DNA from 4 places in the Gracilibacillus marinus genome. Region 2 is predicted to be linked to each of the others. Evidence: riboswitches for the same ligand, from Rfam matches in the RefSeq annotation. Region 2 holds a riboswitch; each other region holds the start of a gene.
The links. Region 2 has a riboswitch for thiamine pyrophosphate ahead of thiD (bifunctional hydroxymethylpyrimidine kinase/phosphomethylpyrimidine kinase). Riboswitches for the same ligand answer to the same signal wherever they lie in the genome.

Region 1 (4,221 bases), on a different contig from region 2:
ACGAAACGAAACTGGAGTATTTCTTTAGACGTTAGAATCGTTAAACTGAGACAAGTCATTTATGGGTGGGTCAATTACTTTAAGATAGCCAATATGAAAAGAGTACTTGGAATAATCGACGCGAAGTTGCGTTCTAGACTACGTGTGATTATTTGGAAACAATGGAAGAAGAACCAGAAAAGAATTAAATCTCTCGTACGACTTGGCATTCCTCTCGAGGAAGCCAAGGGTCTAACTCACTGTCGAAAAGGTTATCGTTTTATTGGACTATCGAAGGTAGTTCAAAGGGCTTTATCTAATAAACGCTTAAGGCAAAGAGGAATCCCCTTTGCCCAAGACTATTATTTAAAAGTACACACTGTGATATAAATTGAACCGCCGTATACGGAACCGTACGTACGGTGGTGTGAGAGGGGCGAAAAGTTTAATCAACTTTTCCCTCTACTCGATTTCTTAAAGCTATACCCTTGTAAGAGATCGACCGTTCCTTTATATTTGTATCTAGAAGCTAAATAAATGATTGAAACTCTTTGGAAAGTAGGTAAGTTTACAATGAAGATTGATGTACCTAAGATTCCTGAAAATTTAAGTGATAAAAGATTTACAGATATTTTTTACGAAGAAGATTTAGAATTTGAAATGTGTATGATCTCAGACTCGGATTTTAACAACGAAGTACTTCATCGAGTGAGATTATATAAAACAGTGATTAAGAATTGTAATTTTACAAATACAGATTTTAAACGTATAGATCTTACCGATGTAGTTTTTAAGAATTGCGATTTATCTAATGCTGATTTAAGTAATGCTTCCATCAATCGAGTGGAGTTTATTAATTGTAAGTTGCTAGGCAGCAACCTAACAGAATCTTATATTGGTAATACAAGATTTAAGGATTCCATTCTTGATATGGTTATGTTCGGTAACTCAAAGTTTGAAAAGGTAATTTTTGATAATGCTGAATTAGAAGGCGCTGACCTTTATGATTGTAAGCTTAAAAAAGTAGAATTCCTTTCGTGTAATCTTAATGATGCAAGCTTTGATGGAACACCTTTAAAAGGAATTGATCTAAGCTCTTCCCATTTTGATTCTTTAATTGTTTCTATAGAGAATTTAAAAGGCTGTATAGTATCAACGTCTCAGGCGATACAATTCGCTTCGTTATTAGGATTAAAAATTAGATAATAGTATTTAATCCTTTTAAGTTCGTAAGTAAATAGGATGTTGAAACTAGAAAAATGCTAAGCACAGTAGTAAATGATGAAAAAGTAACTTTTTCATTCAATCCATCTATTTCTGAAGATACTAAAGCAACAGAAACATTTACATTTGAAGAATTAGAAATTAATAAAAATGTAGATGAGAAAACTCTAAAGAAAGAATTGGAAAAGAAGTTTCAGGCTTGGGTTTTGAATAAACTTAATATCTCTTACAGTATTGTTATCGAAGAATCTTTTGAAAAATAAACCAAGTAACATTCAATAAATATACAAAAGTGAAATTTAAATAATTATTGTTCTAAATGAGAAGAAATATAGATTCTAGAATGCTTTAAAAGAATATATTATATTTAACAAAGAGAGTATACAGAAAGGAGAGACTAGCCTATGAAGAAGAATTTGTTTTATTTTTTCTTAGGTGTTGTTGCTTATTTTGTTATATCTACGCTTATACAGTCATTGTAGAAGTGATATGAAAAGATTTATATTTACACATTTTTGTAACTGGAATAGTAGGTATGAAGGCAAAATTTAGGAAAGATTTATAATTAGTAACAGCACTTTCGCTTGCATTGACTAACTATTTCTAAAAGTTTGCTGCGAAAAAAATAACTTTACTGCTGAAGTCTTCTCTCGAATAAACATGTATTTTACAACACAAATAATAGTTCTTTTGAATTGTTTTCGGAATATTCCTTTTATATTTATCGAAGTTCATATATAATGAAAACAAATTGAATAAGAAATAACTAGGGGAGTCCAATGAGTTGGACTGAGAAAGAAACGCGATGAGGTTTCTTGACTCTTGGGACCTGATCTGGTTCATACCAGCGTGGGGAAGTTAAATTGATTCATGTAGCATATTACTTCTGTATACATTTTAGCCGGGTCCAGCCAATTTATTGGATGCCGGCTTTTTTATGTTTGTCAAAAGTCTAGCTATTCCACTTGTTATGTGCCATATCTCGTCCTTTAACTCACAAAAAGGAGAGATTTTTTTTATGTCAACTATTTCATTAAACAAAGAAAGTATTTCCATCAAAACGAATGTACCAGGTAGTAAAAAAGCGTATGTAACAGGTTCTAGGCCGGATATTCGAGTACCTATGCGTGAAATTGAATTAAGTCCAACTACAGGGGTCTATGGTGAAGAAGAAAATGAACCTGTGCGTGTATATGATACGAGCGGGCCATACACGGATGAAGATTATACGGTAGATATTACAAAAGGTTTATCTCCTATTCGTCGTTCATGGATTCAAGAGCGTGGGGATGTCGAGCAATATGATGGAAGGGAAATCAAGCCTGAGGATAATGGATACAAAGATATAAAGGATCCGCGTGCAAACCATCAGGTGTTTCCAGGTTTAAAGAGAAAACCACTTCGCGCAAAAAAAGGGAAAAATGTGACACAACTCCATTATGCGAGAAAAGGAATCATTACACCTGAAATGGAGTTTATTGCCATTAGAGAGAATATGACACCTGAATTCGTACGTGACGAAGTGGCCAAAGGTAGGGCCATTATTCCCTCAAATATCAATCATCCAGAAGCAGAACCGATGATTATCGGTCGCAATTTCCATGTGAAGATTAATGCAAATATTGGAAATTCTGCCGTTTCATCTTCTATTGAAAATGAGGTGGAAAAAATGATTTGGGCAACTCGTTGGGGAGCTGACAATATCATGGATTTGTCCACAGGGAAAAATATCCATACAACCCGGGAATGGATTGTGCGTAATTCACCTGTTCCAATCGGTACAGTGCCAATTTATCAAGCACTTGAAAAAGTAAATGGGATCGCAGAAGATCTCACTTGGGAGATCTACCGTGATACATTAATTGAACAAGCGGAACAAGGTGTTGATTATTTTACGATCCATGCGGGCGTTTTATTACGATATGTCCCCTTAACAGCAAAACGTGTAACAGGTATTGTATCCCGTGGTGGATCGATTATGGCACAATGGTGTTTATTCCACCATAAAGAAAACTTCTTATATACTCATTTTGAGGAAATTTGTGAGATTATGAAATCATATGATATTGCATTTTCTCTAGGAGATGGTTTACGTCCAGGCTCGATTGCCGATGCAAATGATGAAGCACAGTTTGCGGAATTGGATACACTAGGTGAATTAACGAAAATTGCTTGGGAGCATGATGTTCAAGTGATGGTAGAAGGACCGGGACATGTGCCCATGCACTTAATCAAAGAAAATATGGATAAGCAATTGGAAGTGTGTAAAGAAGCTCCTTTTTATACACTTGGACCACTTACAACAGATGTCGCTCCGGGCTATGACCATATTACATCTGCCATAGGTGCGGCAATGATTGGCTGGTATGGTACAGCCATGCTATGTTATGTAACTCCAAAAGAACATCTAGGTTTACCCAATAAAGATGATGTTCGAGAAGGGGTCATTACGTATAAAATTGCGGCACATGCTGCTGATCTAGCAAAAGGACATCCAGGGGCACAAATAAGGGATGATGCCTTATCAAAAGCCCGTTTTGAATTCCGTTGGAGAGATCAATTCCATTTATCTTTAGACCCTGAACGTGCCATGGAATATCATGATGAAACATTACCAGCAGAAGCGGCGAAAACCGCACACTTTTGTTCCATGTGCGGACCTAAATTTTGCAGCATGAGAATCTCTCAAGATATTCGGAATTATGCAAGAGAAAATAAGCTGAAGATGGATGAAGTCATTGAAAAAGGAATGAAGGAAAAGGCCCAAGAATTTAAACAAACAGGCGGTAATATATACTCATAATTTTTCGAAAGGGGTAAGGTAATCAAATGAAAGTCGAAAAAATTGAAAAAGAAATCAATCAACTAAAGACTCGCCTTGATTTTTTACAGGGGTGTCTAAAAGAAATTCAACAAAATTGTGATCACCAATATTTTGCAAAAAATTCGTATTACGAACAATGCACAGAATGTAATAAAGTAAATGTTCTATACTACTAATAATAGAAAAATACTTCC
Region 2 (4,221 bases):
TGGCAACCATGATATCGTGACATAAAATAAAAAAGACTGTAAGCCCATAAATGCAGTAACTTGCCAAGCAATGCTGGAGCGAAGCATCTTTTTTGCACTAGGTTCATGTAATTGAATATCTTTATCTTCCCCTTTTGTTTTCATTGCAAACATCCAAATGATTATTCCGACTATAGCAATTAGACCCCAGCTTAATAGTGATAATTCCCAGTTGAATTGTAGTTTTTCTGTAATAGGAAAACTTACACCAGATCCAATCGCGGCAAATATAGACATAGATGTGGTATATAATCCTGTCATTAGGCCGATTTTTGTTGGGAAGCTTCCTTTAATCAAACTTGGCAGAATAACATTAACCATTGCAATCCCAATCCCGATTAAAGTTGTACCGATAAATAGAAGTGGAATAAAAGGAATAGAGCGTACGATAATCCCTAGCAATAATAGAAGTAAGCCATACAATAGTGCACGTTCATTTCCTGTTCGATTAGCGATACGAGGTGCTATTGGTGACATTACAGCAAATGCTAATAAAGGTAAACTTGTAATAAAGCCAACAGTCCAATTACTTAATTCCAAATCATCACGAATAATACCTATGATAGGTCCAATAGATGTAATTGCAGGCCTTAAATTAAATGCAAGAAAAATAATAGCAATAATAAATAATATATAGTGATTTTTTTTGTTCATGTAAATACTCCTTTTAGTCTATGACTCGTCTAAGAATGAAAATGAAAATCTTATGTTATAATCATTTACTCATTACTAGATAATTATGTTAAAATAAATGATGTACGGAAAAAAATACATAACAATGCTATATAGAATACCACATTTATTGTAAACTAGGAAATAAACCAATGAAGATGTGAGTGAAAGAAGGTAAAGCATGGATAATAAATTGGTACGAGAATTATTGTCTTGGGTAAAAGCATTATTAATTGCTGTTGTCATTGTATTGTTGTGTCGTCACTTTTTAATTACACCATCCGTTGTAAAAGGTGAGTCAATGATGCCTAATCTGGAAGATGGAGATCGAATTATTTTAAGTAAAATAAGTCAAATTGATAGATTTGATGAAATTGCATTTGAAGCTCCAGATTCGAATGATAATTATGTAAAACGAGTCATTGGTTTTCCTGGGGATACAATCGAAATGAAAAATGACACACTCATTATTAATGGGAAAGAATATGACGAAGAATATCTATCGCAAGCGAAGTCGCGACTTTCTGATGATGAATTATTAACGAATAACTTTACTTTGTATGATTTAACTGGGGAAGAAGTTGTTCCAGAAGGCAAATTATTTGTACTTGGTGATAATCGACGTATTAGTAAAGATAGCCGAGAGTTTGGTTTTATTGATGAAGAATCTGTAATTGGAGATGTGAAGTTACGTATATGGCCATTAGATGCAATCGGGTTTATTAATTAAACAATTAAATAGATACTATCCGCTAGGGGTGCTATTAGATAAATAGCTGAGATGAAAATAATGATTTTCAATCCCTTTGAACCTGAATTGGTTAAGACCAACGTAGGAAAGTGGAGTATGGTTAGATGTATCATACACATGATAAGTATATACAAAAGCCACTCCATTTTATATTGGAGTGGCTTTTTTATTGAATAAGAAAAAATGAGAGGGAGAGTTGTTATGAGTCATGTGAAGAGTGCTTTAACAATTGCAGGTACAGATCCATCAGGAGGTGCAGGAATTCAAGCAGATTTAAAAACTTTCCAAGAGCGAGAAGTATATGGAATGAGTGTGATTACATCTGTTGTTGCTCAAAATACTATAGGGGTCCAACGTGTAATTCATTTACCAATTGATTTTATTGAAGAACAATTCGATGCAGTTTGGAATGATATAAAGCCAAATGCAATCAAAACAGGAATGATTGCAACAAATGAAATGATGAAATTAATCGCTCACAAAATAAAAGATAGTCAAATACCATATGTGATTGATCCAGTAATGATTGCAAAAAGCGGGGATCCATTAATGGAAGAAGCATCACGTGCCGTAATTAGGGATACACTTCTGCCGCTAGCAACTGTTGTGACACCAAATGTACCAGAAGCAGAGTGGCTAGTGAACTTTTCAATAAAAACAATAGAAGATCAAAAAGAAGCTGCACGAGTGATTGTGCATCAGTTGGGAGCACAATCTGTTGTCGTAAAAGGTGGGCATATGGAAGGCGAAGCGAAAGATGTATTGTATGATGGAGAAGCGTTTCATTATTTTTCTTCAGAGAGAATTGATACACATCATACACATGGCACTGGATGTACATTCTCTGCATGTATTACAGCAGAACTAGCAAAAGGTCGGACAATTAAGGAATCGGTAGAATTGAGTAAACGTTTCATTACAGATGCCATTAAGTATTCATTAGAACTAGGTAAAGGGAATGGGCCAACAAACCATTGGGGTTATCGATTACAAGGGCTACCAACTAAAGGAGTGAGACAATGAGCCATATTTTAGCGAAAGTTCGCGAACAATCACCATTAATACACAATATTACGAATCAAGTGGTCACTAATTTTACTGCAAATGGTTTGTATGCATTGGGTGCATCCCCTGTGATGGCAAATGCACCGGAAGAAGTAGAGGAAATGGCTTCGATTGCAAATGCGCTTGTCTTAAATATTGGTACATTAACGAAAGAACAAGTACATGCAATGATTTTGGCAGGTAAGATTGCGAATAAGAGAAACATTCCAGTTGTGCTAGATCCAGTGGGTGTTGGTGCCACAACGTTTCGAACAGAAAAGGCAAAAGAAATTTTACAACAGGTTCAAATTACTGTTATTAGAGGGAATGCAAGTGAGATTGCTACACTCGCAGGAATAGATGCAGAAGTGAAAGGTGTAGACACAGCAGGTAGCTATAATATGGAAGAACTAATTCGTGTAGCATATCAAAATTTAGGGGTACCAATCATTATTACTGGCCAAGTGGATTATATAACGGATGGTGACTATGTGACAACAGTGAGTAATGGGCATGAGCTTCTGACAAAAGTTACAGGTGCTGGTTGCCTACTATCTTCTGTCGTTGCTGCATTTTTAGCGGTGGAAGAAGATGTAGTGCAAGCGAGTAGTCATGCGCTAAGTTATTATGGGGTTGTAGCACAAAATGCAAGTCAACATGCGACAATGCCAGGGGACTTCCAGATAGAGTTACTTAATCAATTATATGCAATCACAAGTGAAGAAGTGGATGCACAATCCATTATCGCAACAACAAAGTTAGAAAGAGGCAGTATATAAATGAATCGTTCTTGGTTACGCGTATATTTTATAATGGGTAGTAATAATACAACAAGAAATCCGTTAGAGGTGTTAGAAGAAGCATTACAAGGCGGTATTACTATGTTTCAATTTCGTGAAAAAGGGAAAAATGCTTATACTGGAGACATGAAGTTAGATTTAGCACAGAAGATGAAGCAATTATGTCATCAATACAATGTACCATTTATTGTGAATGATGATGTAGACCTTGCTATCGCTGTAAATGCGGATGGCATTCATGTTGGCCAAGATGACGCGAAAGTAGATGTAATTAAACGCACTTGTCCAAGTGATTGGATTATAGGTGTTTCGGCTACAAATAAGGATGAAGCAATACAGGCAATGGAAGATGGTGCGGATTATATTGGTGTTGGTCCGATATATAGTACGAAGACAAAAAGTGATGCGAAAAAGCCAATAGATATAATAGGGTTAGCGTATATTCGACAAGCTGTGGGTGATTTGCCTATTGTTGCAATTGGTGGAATTGGAATGACGAATGTCTTTCCAATTATAAAAGCGGGGGCGGATGGCGTCTCTATCATTTCAGCAATAAGTAATGCGAACAATCCGAGGAGTGTTGCACAAGTGTTTGATGCATATACGAGTTATGCAGTAAGTTTTAGGTAATGATATAGTTTCTGTTACACTAAAAAGAGAAGGAGGAGAGAACATGCGATTAGAAGGTAAGAAAGTAATAGCTCTATTAGAAGAGGACTTTGAAGATTTAGAATTATGGTATCCTATCTTGCGTTTACGTGAAGAAGGTGCAATGGTCGATTTAGTTGCAAAAGAACGAAATAAGAAATATATCGGTAAATACGGGGTACCTGCTGAATCAGATTTCTCTTTTGCAGATATCGATGTCAATGAATATGATGGCATCCTAGTCCCAGGAGGATGGGCTCCTGATAA
Region 3 (4,221 bases), on a different contig from region 2:
GCAGACAAGTATAATAATTAAAAGCTTTGGTGTTATTCCAAATCCAAACCAAATGACTAATAAAGGTGCAAGGACAATGATTGGAATATTTTGTGACACAATAAGAAGTGGATACAACGCTTCTTTCCATTTTGGTAACAAGTGTAAAATCATCGCAATAACAAAGCCGATTGTAATGCTTGCAAAAAATCCAATTGTCGCTAATTTTACTGTTGCATAGATATGATGTTCATAATTAGACCAATTCTCATATGCTTCCAATAAGATGTTGGTAGGAGCAGGTAAGATCCATTTAGGAATTTCTAGTACGCGTGTACTTACTTCCCACAATACTATCATGAACATAATGAGCAGAACTGGTGATGTTACTCGCTTGATCATCGGCAAGCACCTCCATCTATTCGGTATTAATCGTATTTTGCAGTTAAGTCATCCATCGATGCTTGTTGATCTGCTCTTGTATAAACTTTTATTTGAGAAATATTACTTGGACAACCTAGTTCTAACATTTTTATATTCATTTGTTCTACAACGTGAAGTAACTGAGATAATTCCCCTTCCATTGTCGTTTCCAATGGACCAACTTTATACTTTACACCGGCATTTTGAATTATTTCGATTGCCTTATCAACATATGGAATCACATCTTCTCCATTTGGTGTTTTAGGAATGATTTGAATACTTACTAATGCTTGTGCCATTCATTACTCCTCCTCTGGTAAAAATTCATTTGTAAATGCTTGTTGTACATCTAGTTCTTTGTCTAATAAACCATTATCAAACATCCACGTCGCATAATTTTGCCACACGGATTTACTTTGTATTCCCCACTTTTCGGCATCGTCTATATATTTTGACGCTAACCATTCCTGACTTGCCTTCACTAATTCAGAGTCCAAATCTGGAACTGCCTCAATTAATATGTCCGCTGCTTCTGTTGGTTGATTTATTGCAAATTCATAGCCTTCCGACACAGCTTGTAATAACTTACGAACGGTCTCCGGATTTTCCTCAATCATTTCTTCGTTTGTCGTGATTACTGGTGTGTAGTAGTCTAACTTCTCAGAGTAATCTGTTAAATAGAGCATATCTAATTCTACCCCTCGCAATTCTGCTTCAATACCTGTCCATCCATAGTAAATCCAAGCAAAATCGATATCACGTTCCACTGCTGTAAAGAAATCTGTATTTCCCATATTGATAATCGATACGTCCTCCACAGATGTGCCTTCTTGTTTCATAAGTGAGTCAATCACAGCTGCTTCTACTGGCGCACCCCAACCACCATATGTTTTTCCAACAAAGTCTTTTGGTGATTGAATTCCTTTTTCAGTAGGTGCTGCAAATCCAGATGTATTGTGTTGAATAATTGCAGCAATGGACACAATCGGAATGTCTTGCACCCGCGCCTCTGTTACTGCTTCTTGCGCGCTGATACCAAATTCAGCTTTTCCTGATGCAACCGTTTGATCTGCACCAGCTTCTCCAGGTAAGATAATTTCGACATCTAACCCTTGTTCCTCAAAGTATCCTTTCTCCTTTGCTACATATAGACCTGTATGATTTGTATTCGGAGTCCAATCTAGCACTAATGTTACTTTCTCTAAATCAGCATCTTCTTCAGTTTGTGTTTCTCCATCATTACTACATGCAGAAAGCACGGCAATCGTAATAATCAATAGATAAAATATTTTTTTCATTTAAAATCCCCCTAATATTTTTAAAAATATGTATAGTATATTTTTTTACGCATAAAAATAAGCTCTAGACATCAGTCTAGAGCGCATATAGTTATAATTACTATCCATATGTTCCCTACGCTGGTGCTAGCCAGATCAGGTTCTAAGGGTCAGTATCTATTAAGGACACAATCTCAACTGGCCACACCAGTCCCCCTACATTCCACTTATAAAGTTGTATACCAATACTTTGACACATATCAACAAAATGTTCAAGTATTTTATAAGCATTTCATTCGCTTTCAGTGAAATGAATAGGTATGATGGTGAATGTCTTGAATTTGAGATAATGTATATTTTTATCTTTTCAAGAGACGATAATATATGTGTACAGTTAGTGGAAAGGGAGTTTTTTTTAATGACAAAAGTTGCAGTTATCTATTACAGCTCAACAGGTACAAATTATACACTTGCTAATTGGGCAAAAGAAGCAGCAGAAGAAGCTGGTGCAGAAGTAAAAGTAGTACGTGTGCAAGAAACAGCACCAGAAGCTGCAATCCATTCAAATGAAGCATGGAAACAACATTTAGAGGAGACGATGGATGTTCCTGTTGCGACATCTGATGATATAGAATGGGCAGATGCGATTATCTTTAGTATGCCAACTAGATTCGGGAATGTTCCATCACAAATGAAACAATTCATCGATATGCAAGGTGGGCTTTGGGCATCAGGTAAGACAGCGAACAAAGTAGTTACCGCAATGTCCTCTGCTTCTAATCCACATGGTGGTCAAGAGGCAACATTACTTAACTTCTATACTACAATGATGCACTGGGGTGCAATTATCGTACCACCAGGTTATACGGATTCTGTTACTTTTGGCGCAGGTGGTAATCCATATGGTACAAGTGTTACACAAGCACCTGATGGAACACTCGTTGAAGATGTGGAAGCAGCTGTCAAACATCAAGCAAAACGTGTCGTGGATGTTGCTACTAAAATGCACGGATAATAAAACAAAGAGCCTGTTCTTTCTCAATTTGCAGAAGAACAGGCTGATTTATTAATTTTCATTTTTGACCTTTTCCATCTTCATTGCAGTACTTTGTCCGGGATATGATTCTGCAACTACACTATACGTAACAACAACTTTATCACCTAATTGAAGTGAATTTAAAAACGAATCTTCTAATTCTGAGACCTTGAAATAGATAGCATTCCCCATTTTTTCATACATCTCTTCTTCTTTCAATTGTTCCACATTTGTTTCTAAATACTTTTCAGTGACTAAAATTGTATCATCCGTTATTTTTGCAATGTATCCAATCATTTCGTCATTGTTCTTGACTTCTCCATCTGAACTACAAGCAATTAGAGCTAAAGACAACAATATAAAAACAATCATTTTCTTCATAGTATATTTTCCCCTCTTTATTTGTATTATTTGTCGGTTAGAGATAGGAAAAGTTACAATTATCATTCATATATTGTTTAAAAATACAATTATTTTTGATTAATTATTTACTAATTTATGGCCACAATTTCCACAAAAGTTCATTCCTTCTGTTTTTGTACCACAATTTGGGCAGAAATTAGAAATAGCTTGTGTGCTTTTAGTTTCTTTCTTATCATTATCGCGAATCATTTCTTTTGCCATATTCATGCCCATCATCATTCCAGCGATATCGGTTGCAGGTGAGCCTCCACCATTTTTTTCATTTGAAAGCGAATCTGCAAAGGCCACTTCTTTATATCTATGCATATCACCAATCATACCATGTGAAGCTGATTTTGTTATCATTTCTTGTATTTCTTTAGGATAATTAAAGCTCATAATGTTAAATCTAGTTATTGTTAATCCATCATTCAGTAATTGCATATCTAAATCTTCCTGTATTCCACTTGCAATTTCGAATGAGTTAGCCTGTAAATTAAACATATCTTTGCCTTCTTTAGAAATCCACTTCATCAACAACTGATCAAGTATTGCTGTAATGCGTAACTTCACATCTTCAACAAAATAGTTCTCTTTCACACCTACAATCTCATCAATTAATTTTACATAATCCGTTACTTTAAATTGAAAAGTACCATTTGCTCGTATTGGTAATCCACCTGGGAGCTGTGGTGTCGGTATATGAACCGCACTTTTTGTCCCCCATTTAACTGTAAATTCTTTTGTATTTACGAATAATACTTCTATACGTATACCACTATTAAAACCAAATTTGAAACCTTTTAATGTTGAGAGTAATGGGATAATTTCTGATTCTATTTCGTATTCACCGTCGTCTTTAAATACACCTTCAATTTTCCCTTGATTAAAAAAAACAGCATCTTGACCTGGGCGTATAATTAATTTACTACCTTTTTTGATTTCATTGTTGTTCCACTTCCAAAAAATCATGTCATCTCTAAATTCTTCCCATTCCACTACATTCGAAAACTGTCCCTTGAATAAATTAAACATCCTATTCCATCCTTTCTTCTAGTTAAAAACTACCTCTACTCCCAGTATGCGAGTGTCCACCACTAGTTA
Region 4 (4,221 bases), on a different contig from region 2:
CTATATCTGTTAAGACACCATTCTGTACATACCATATTTTATTGGCATAATGTGTTGTTATATGATAATCATGTGTCACCATAATAATCGTTGTTGCTTCATTTTGAAGTTGTTTTAAATAATCAAGCATAGTGAAAGTGTAATATGCATCTTGGCCAAATGTAGGTTCATCCAGTAGTAGGATTTTAGGCTTTCGAATTGTTGCTGTCGCTACACTTAATCTCTTCATTTGCCCAATCGATAATTGATATGGATGCGCCTCTTTCCAATTATCTAATTCATAGATAGCTAAATGTTCTTCTATCCTATTCATTCGTTCTTTATGATTATTTATATGAGAAATAGAGAACTCTAATTCTTCACACACGTTGTTAGCGACAAATTGCAACTCCGGGTTTTGAAATACATATCCTACATATTTATAGAAATCACGTTTGTCTTTCAGGAAAGGTAAATGTAATCTTCCTTCATATTTTATTAATTTGGCTAACATTTGTAATAAGGTGCTTTTTCCTGCTCCGTTATGTCCAGAGATTGTTATGAAGTCTCCTTCATTTACTTGTGCATGTTCTATTCGTATTGCTTTTGTTTTTTGATAATAACCTGATGCGTGATTGATTTCCATTACACTCTTCATTGGCTGCGTATCTATGCGGATGGGATGGTCATTCCAAATATTTGGATACCATATACCATACTGTTGAAATAATGACTTTTTATGACGTAGCAGTGTATGTGGATTGCCATCTGCAATAATATTCCCGCAGTCGTCTATCATAATCATTCTGTCTACATAGTCTATTACTCTATCGATTTTATGCTCGACAACAATAAGTGTTTTATTTTGAGAAATATTCCATACTGTATCCCATACTTGATTTGTTCCTTCTTGATCAAGCATAGCAGTTGGTTCGTCTAGAAATAGAACATCTGGTTGAAGAGCTAATACACTAGCAATAGCAAGTCTTTGTTTCATACCACCAGATAAATGATCTATCAATGTATGGTTAGAAGGTAAAGTTAAACCAACTAAATCTAAATATTCACGTATGAGCAATTTCATTTTATCTCGATGGATAAGTTGATTTTCTAACACAAAAGCCATTTCTTCATCTACATATGGCATACAAAATTGATGGTCAGGATTTTGAAAAACATATCCTGGTTGTACAGGTAAGATAGCATTATCATATTTACAAGGTACTTCTACAATCTTTGGGATGATTTTCGCTAATATCTTTAATAATGTGGATTTACCAGATCCTGATGGCCCAACTATTAGTACTTTTTCACCTTTTTGAATTGTAAGAGATAAATCTTTAAACAAAAATGATTGTTTATCTGGAAATTTTACACGAAGATTCTCTATTTGAATTGCAATAGAATGCATCATATCACCTTGCTTCTTCTTCTAGTGATTCATAATGTTTAGAATGAATTGGCCTTACATATTTAGTGACGCCTGTTTTTTCTAATGCTTTTACCAAATAGTAAGCAAATATGCCTGTTATTAATACTGCGCCTACTGTACGAATCGCAATTAATAACGTCAGGTTCCACCAAACTAATTCTGTGATATATCCATAATATATATCCAAAACTAGTGATCCAATTGTCGCCCCAATTGCTGCCAGACACATGACAATTAATGTGTAGCTTTTATAACGAAACATCGCAAAAACTAGCTCGCAACCAATTCCTTGAACAAGACCATAAATTAATAGACTAATACCCCATTGTCCACCAAATAGAAATTCACCTTGTGCTGCTGCTAATTCAGCAAGTAAAGCTACACCTGGTTTTCTTATAATAAGAAATGCAACGGTTGCTGCAATAAACCACATGCCATAAATAAATTGATCTAAATGTATACCAAATACAGATAAAGCAGTATACAATGGCCCCCATAGTTTATAAATCACACTAAATACAACTGCTATGACGATTGTAATTAAAATATCTGATAAGGAAAGTTTCTTATTCATCTTCATCGTGATATAGCTCCTTCTTCACTCCATGCTTCTAAACGATAAGCCATCTCCCAAAATCTCAGTTCATAATGACTACTAATAATAAAATGCTCTTTCATCCGCTTTCTATCTTGATTTGTTACATCTTTTGACAAAGTATCCAAACGATTAATTTGTTCTTCTACTTGCTGTTTGAACCATTCACCCCCATATGTTGCGATCCATTTTTGATAAACAGGATGTTCTGGCTTACAATATTTTAACTTTTCGCCAATTTCGTAGTACAACCAATAACACGGTAAGATAACAGCAATAATATCTCCTAGATGACCTTCATATGCGGCACGATACATGTGCGATGTGTATGCATATGCTGTGGGTGAAGGTTGAAATAATTCCACATCACTTTGTGTAATGTCTAATAATTCTGCAAACGTACGATGTAATGCTAATTCAGCCTCATATGTACCCTGTGCATGTTTCGCCATATTACTTGTTGTTTCCAAATCATTTGCCTTTGCAGCTCCAAGTGCCTGTATTTTCGCGAAATGAGATAAATAATATGCGTCTTGTTGAACATAATATTTAAAATTTTCAATTGGTAATGTCCCATCTCCAATTCCTTTCACAAAAGGATGTTGAAAACTCTCCTCCCATATCGGATCAACTACTTTTCTTAATTCTTCAGAAAATTTCATTAGGATACCCTCCATTTTTTAAATGCAAAAAACCACTTCCTTTTACGCAAAGAAAGTGGCTTAAAAAATATATAAAAACTATATATTATTCATATGACCACTTCCCTACGCTGGTACAAACCAGATCAGGTTCTAAGAGTCTTAAAGTCACCTACTTTAATCTCAGTCTTCAAAAGACACCCCTAGTGGATTTTTACATTATTTAATTATTATTTCGAGTTAACTATATCAAAATATACCAACTTGTCAATAGTTTTTTAAGAATACACAGAAATTTGATTTCCTCCATTCTTTTTGGATTGATACATCGCTTTGTCTGCATGGATGGTCAATGATTCTTCACAAATCGCATCGTTCGGATACAGACTAATGCCTATACTTGTAGAAATGAAAAAGTGTTCAAAAAAAGGCATTTCAATTACTTTTCTAATTTGTTCTGAAAAAGTAATCACATCATCTATTGTATTTATATCAGGCATGATGATGACAAATTCATCTCCACCCAATCTACAAAATACTTCATGATTGACACATAAATCACTCACTCTTACAGCGACTTCTAACAATATTTCGTCACCTTTTGTGTGACCAAACGTGTCATTAATTGATTTGAATTGATCTAAATCAAACATAATTAGTGCTAACTTTTTTTGTTCTTCTTTTATTACTTTTAATAACTTGTTTAATTGCTCATTGAAATATAATCTATTGTGTATTTGTGTTAAAGAATCTTTATAGATTAATTCTTGAATTTGATTCTCTTGTGTTTTCTTTTCACTAATATCCATAATTGACCCTATTACTTTTGTCATTTCCCCAAATAGATTAGATTCAGGTTGACCTGTAATAAACATCCAAAGGTAATGACCTTCTACATGTCTCATGCGACATTCGATATCAAATACATCGCCTGTTTCCAAACCATTCCGATAAGATTGATAAAAAATACCTATGTCATCTTTGTGAATCAAATGGACTAATTTGTAAAAACTAATTTCTGCATCTGTATTTGTATATCCTAAAATTTTATGAATGCCACCTGTACTTGTTACTTTATCTGTTGTAAGATCTAATTCCCATATTCCATCATAAATAATAGTAGAAATTAACTCTAATTTATGAGAATATGCTTTTAAATCTTGATCCATTCTTGCTCTTTTGAGTGCAGAAGCAAAAAAATTACCTAATTGATATGTTGTATTTAGTGGCGTGATCATGCTTGTCTCATCATCCACACCGACAAAACCTAAAGTCCCAATTTCTATTTCATCCAGAATGATTGGTATGATTACCATCGTATTCTCATCTTGGAAAATTTCTTTATTCAAAAGTTGTTCTTTGGTAGGGAATTGTTTTTTTTCAATATTAGCAATCCAATCAAATTCTTCTTTACCGATTTGTTCAACATTAAAATAATACATTTTCCAATTGAAATGATTCTCTTCATTTAATAAAATGAATCCTTTTCTATAAGGTGTATGCAATAGCCACTTCATCTCAATTAAATCTTTATATAAATAAGATTGCATAATATTACCTAAATTAAAATTTCT

Region 1: linked by a shared signal. The riboswitch ahead of thiC (phosphomethylpyrimidine synthase ThiC) and the one ahead of thiD (bifunctional hydroxymethylpyrimidine kinase/phosphomethylpyrimidine kinase) in region 2 are both predicted to bind thiamine pyrophosphate.
Region 3: linked by a shared signal. The riboswitch ahead of ACFOZ1_RS03805 (ABC transporter substrate-binding protein) and the one ahead of thiD (bifunctional hydroxymethylpyrimidine kinase/phosphomethylpyrimidine kinase) in region 2 are both predicted to bind thiamine pyrophosphate.
Region 4: linked by a shared signal. The riboswitch ahead of tenA (thiaminase II) and the one ahead of thiD (bifunctional hydroxymethylpyrimidine kinase/phosphomethylpyrimidine kinase) in region 2 are both predicted to bind thiamine pyrophosphate.

Annotation. Positions count from the first base shown of each region.
Region 1 covers NZ_JBHSDV010000007.1:71,637-75,857, forward strand. The annotation lists gene ltrA (group II intron reverse transcriptase/maturase) at 1-369, shown strand, start outside; gene ACFOZ1_RS15920 (pentapeptide repeat-containing protein) at 553-1,185, shown strand; gene ACFOZ1_RS15925 (hypothetical protein) at 1,239-1,466, shown strand; TPP riboswitch at 1,962-2,076, shown strand; gene thiC (phosphomethylpyrimidine synthase ThiC) at 2,222-4,006, shown strand.
Region 2 covers NZ_JBHSDV010000002.1:422,459-426,679, forward strand. The annotation lists gene ACFOZ1_RS09845 (CynX/NimT family MFS transporter) at 1-693, opposite strand, end outside; gene lepB (signal peptidase I) at 893-1,441, shown strand; TPP riboswitch at 1,456-1,567, shown strand; gene thiD (bifunctional hydroxymethylpyrimidine kinase/phosphomethylpyrimidine kinase) at 1,664-2,485, shown strand; gene thiM (hydroxyethylthiazole kinase) at 2,482-3,285, shown strand; gene thiE (thiamine phosphate synthase) at 3,286-3,936, shown strand; gene ACFOZ1_RS09870 (type 1 glutamine amidotransferase domain-containing protein) at 3,980-4,221, shown strand, end outside.
Region 3 covers NZ_JBHSDV010000001.1:868,931-873,151, reverse strand. The annotation lists gene ACFOZ1_RS03815 (ABC transporter permease) at 1-381, opposite strand, end outside; gene ACFOZ1_RS03810 (MTH1187 family thiamine-binding protein) at 408-701, opposite strand; gene ACFOZ1_RS03805 (ABC transporter substrate-binding protein) at 705-1,700, opposite strand; TPP riboswitch at 1,796-1,907, opposite strand; gene wrbA (NAD(P)H:quinone oxidoreductase) at 2,098-2,694, shown strand; gene ACFOZ1_RS03795 (DUF3221 domain-containing protein) at 2,746-3,096, opposite strand; gene ACFOZ1_RS03790 (SPFH domain-containing protein) at 3,196-4,152, opposite strand; gene ACFOZ1_RS03785 (TPM domain-containing protein) at 4,175-4,221, opposite strand, start outside.
Region 4 covers NZ_JBHSDV010000001.1:1,521,378-1,525,598, reverse strand. The annotation lists gene ACFOZ1_RS07145 (ABC transporter ATP-binding protein) at 1-1,393, opposite strand, end outside; gene ACFOZ1_RS07140 (ECF transporter S component) at 1,395-1,985, opposite strand; gene tenA (thiaminase II) at 1,988-2,668, opposite strand; TPP riboswitch at 2,754-2,862, opposite strand; gene ACFOZ1_RS07130 (diguanylate cyclase domain-containing protein) at 2,926-4,221, opposite strand, start outside.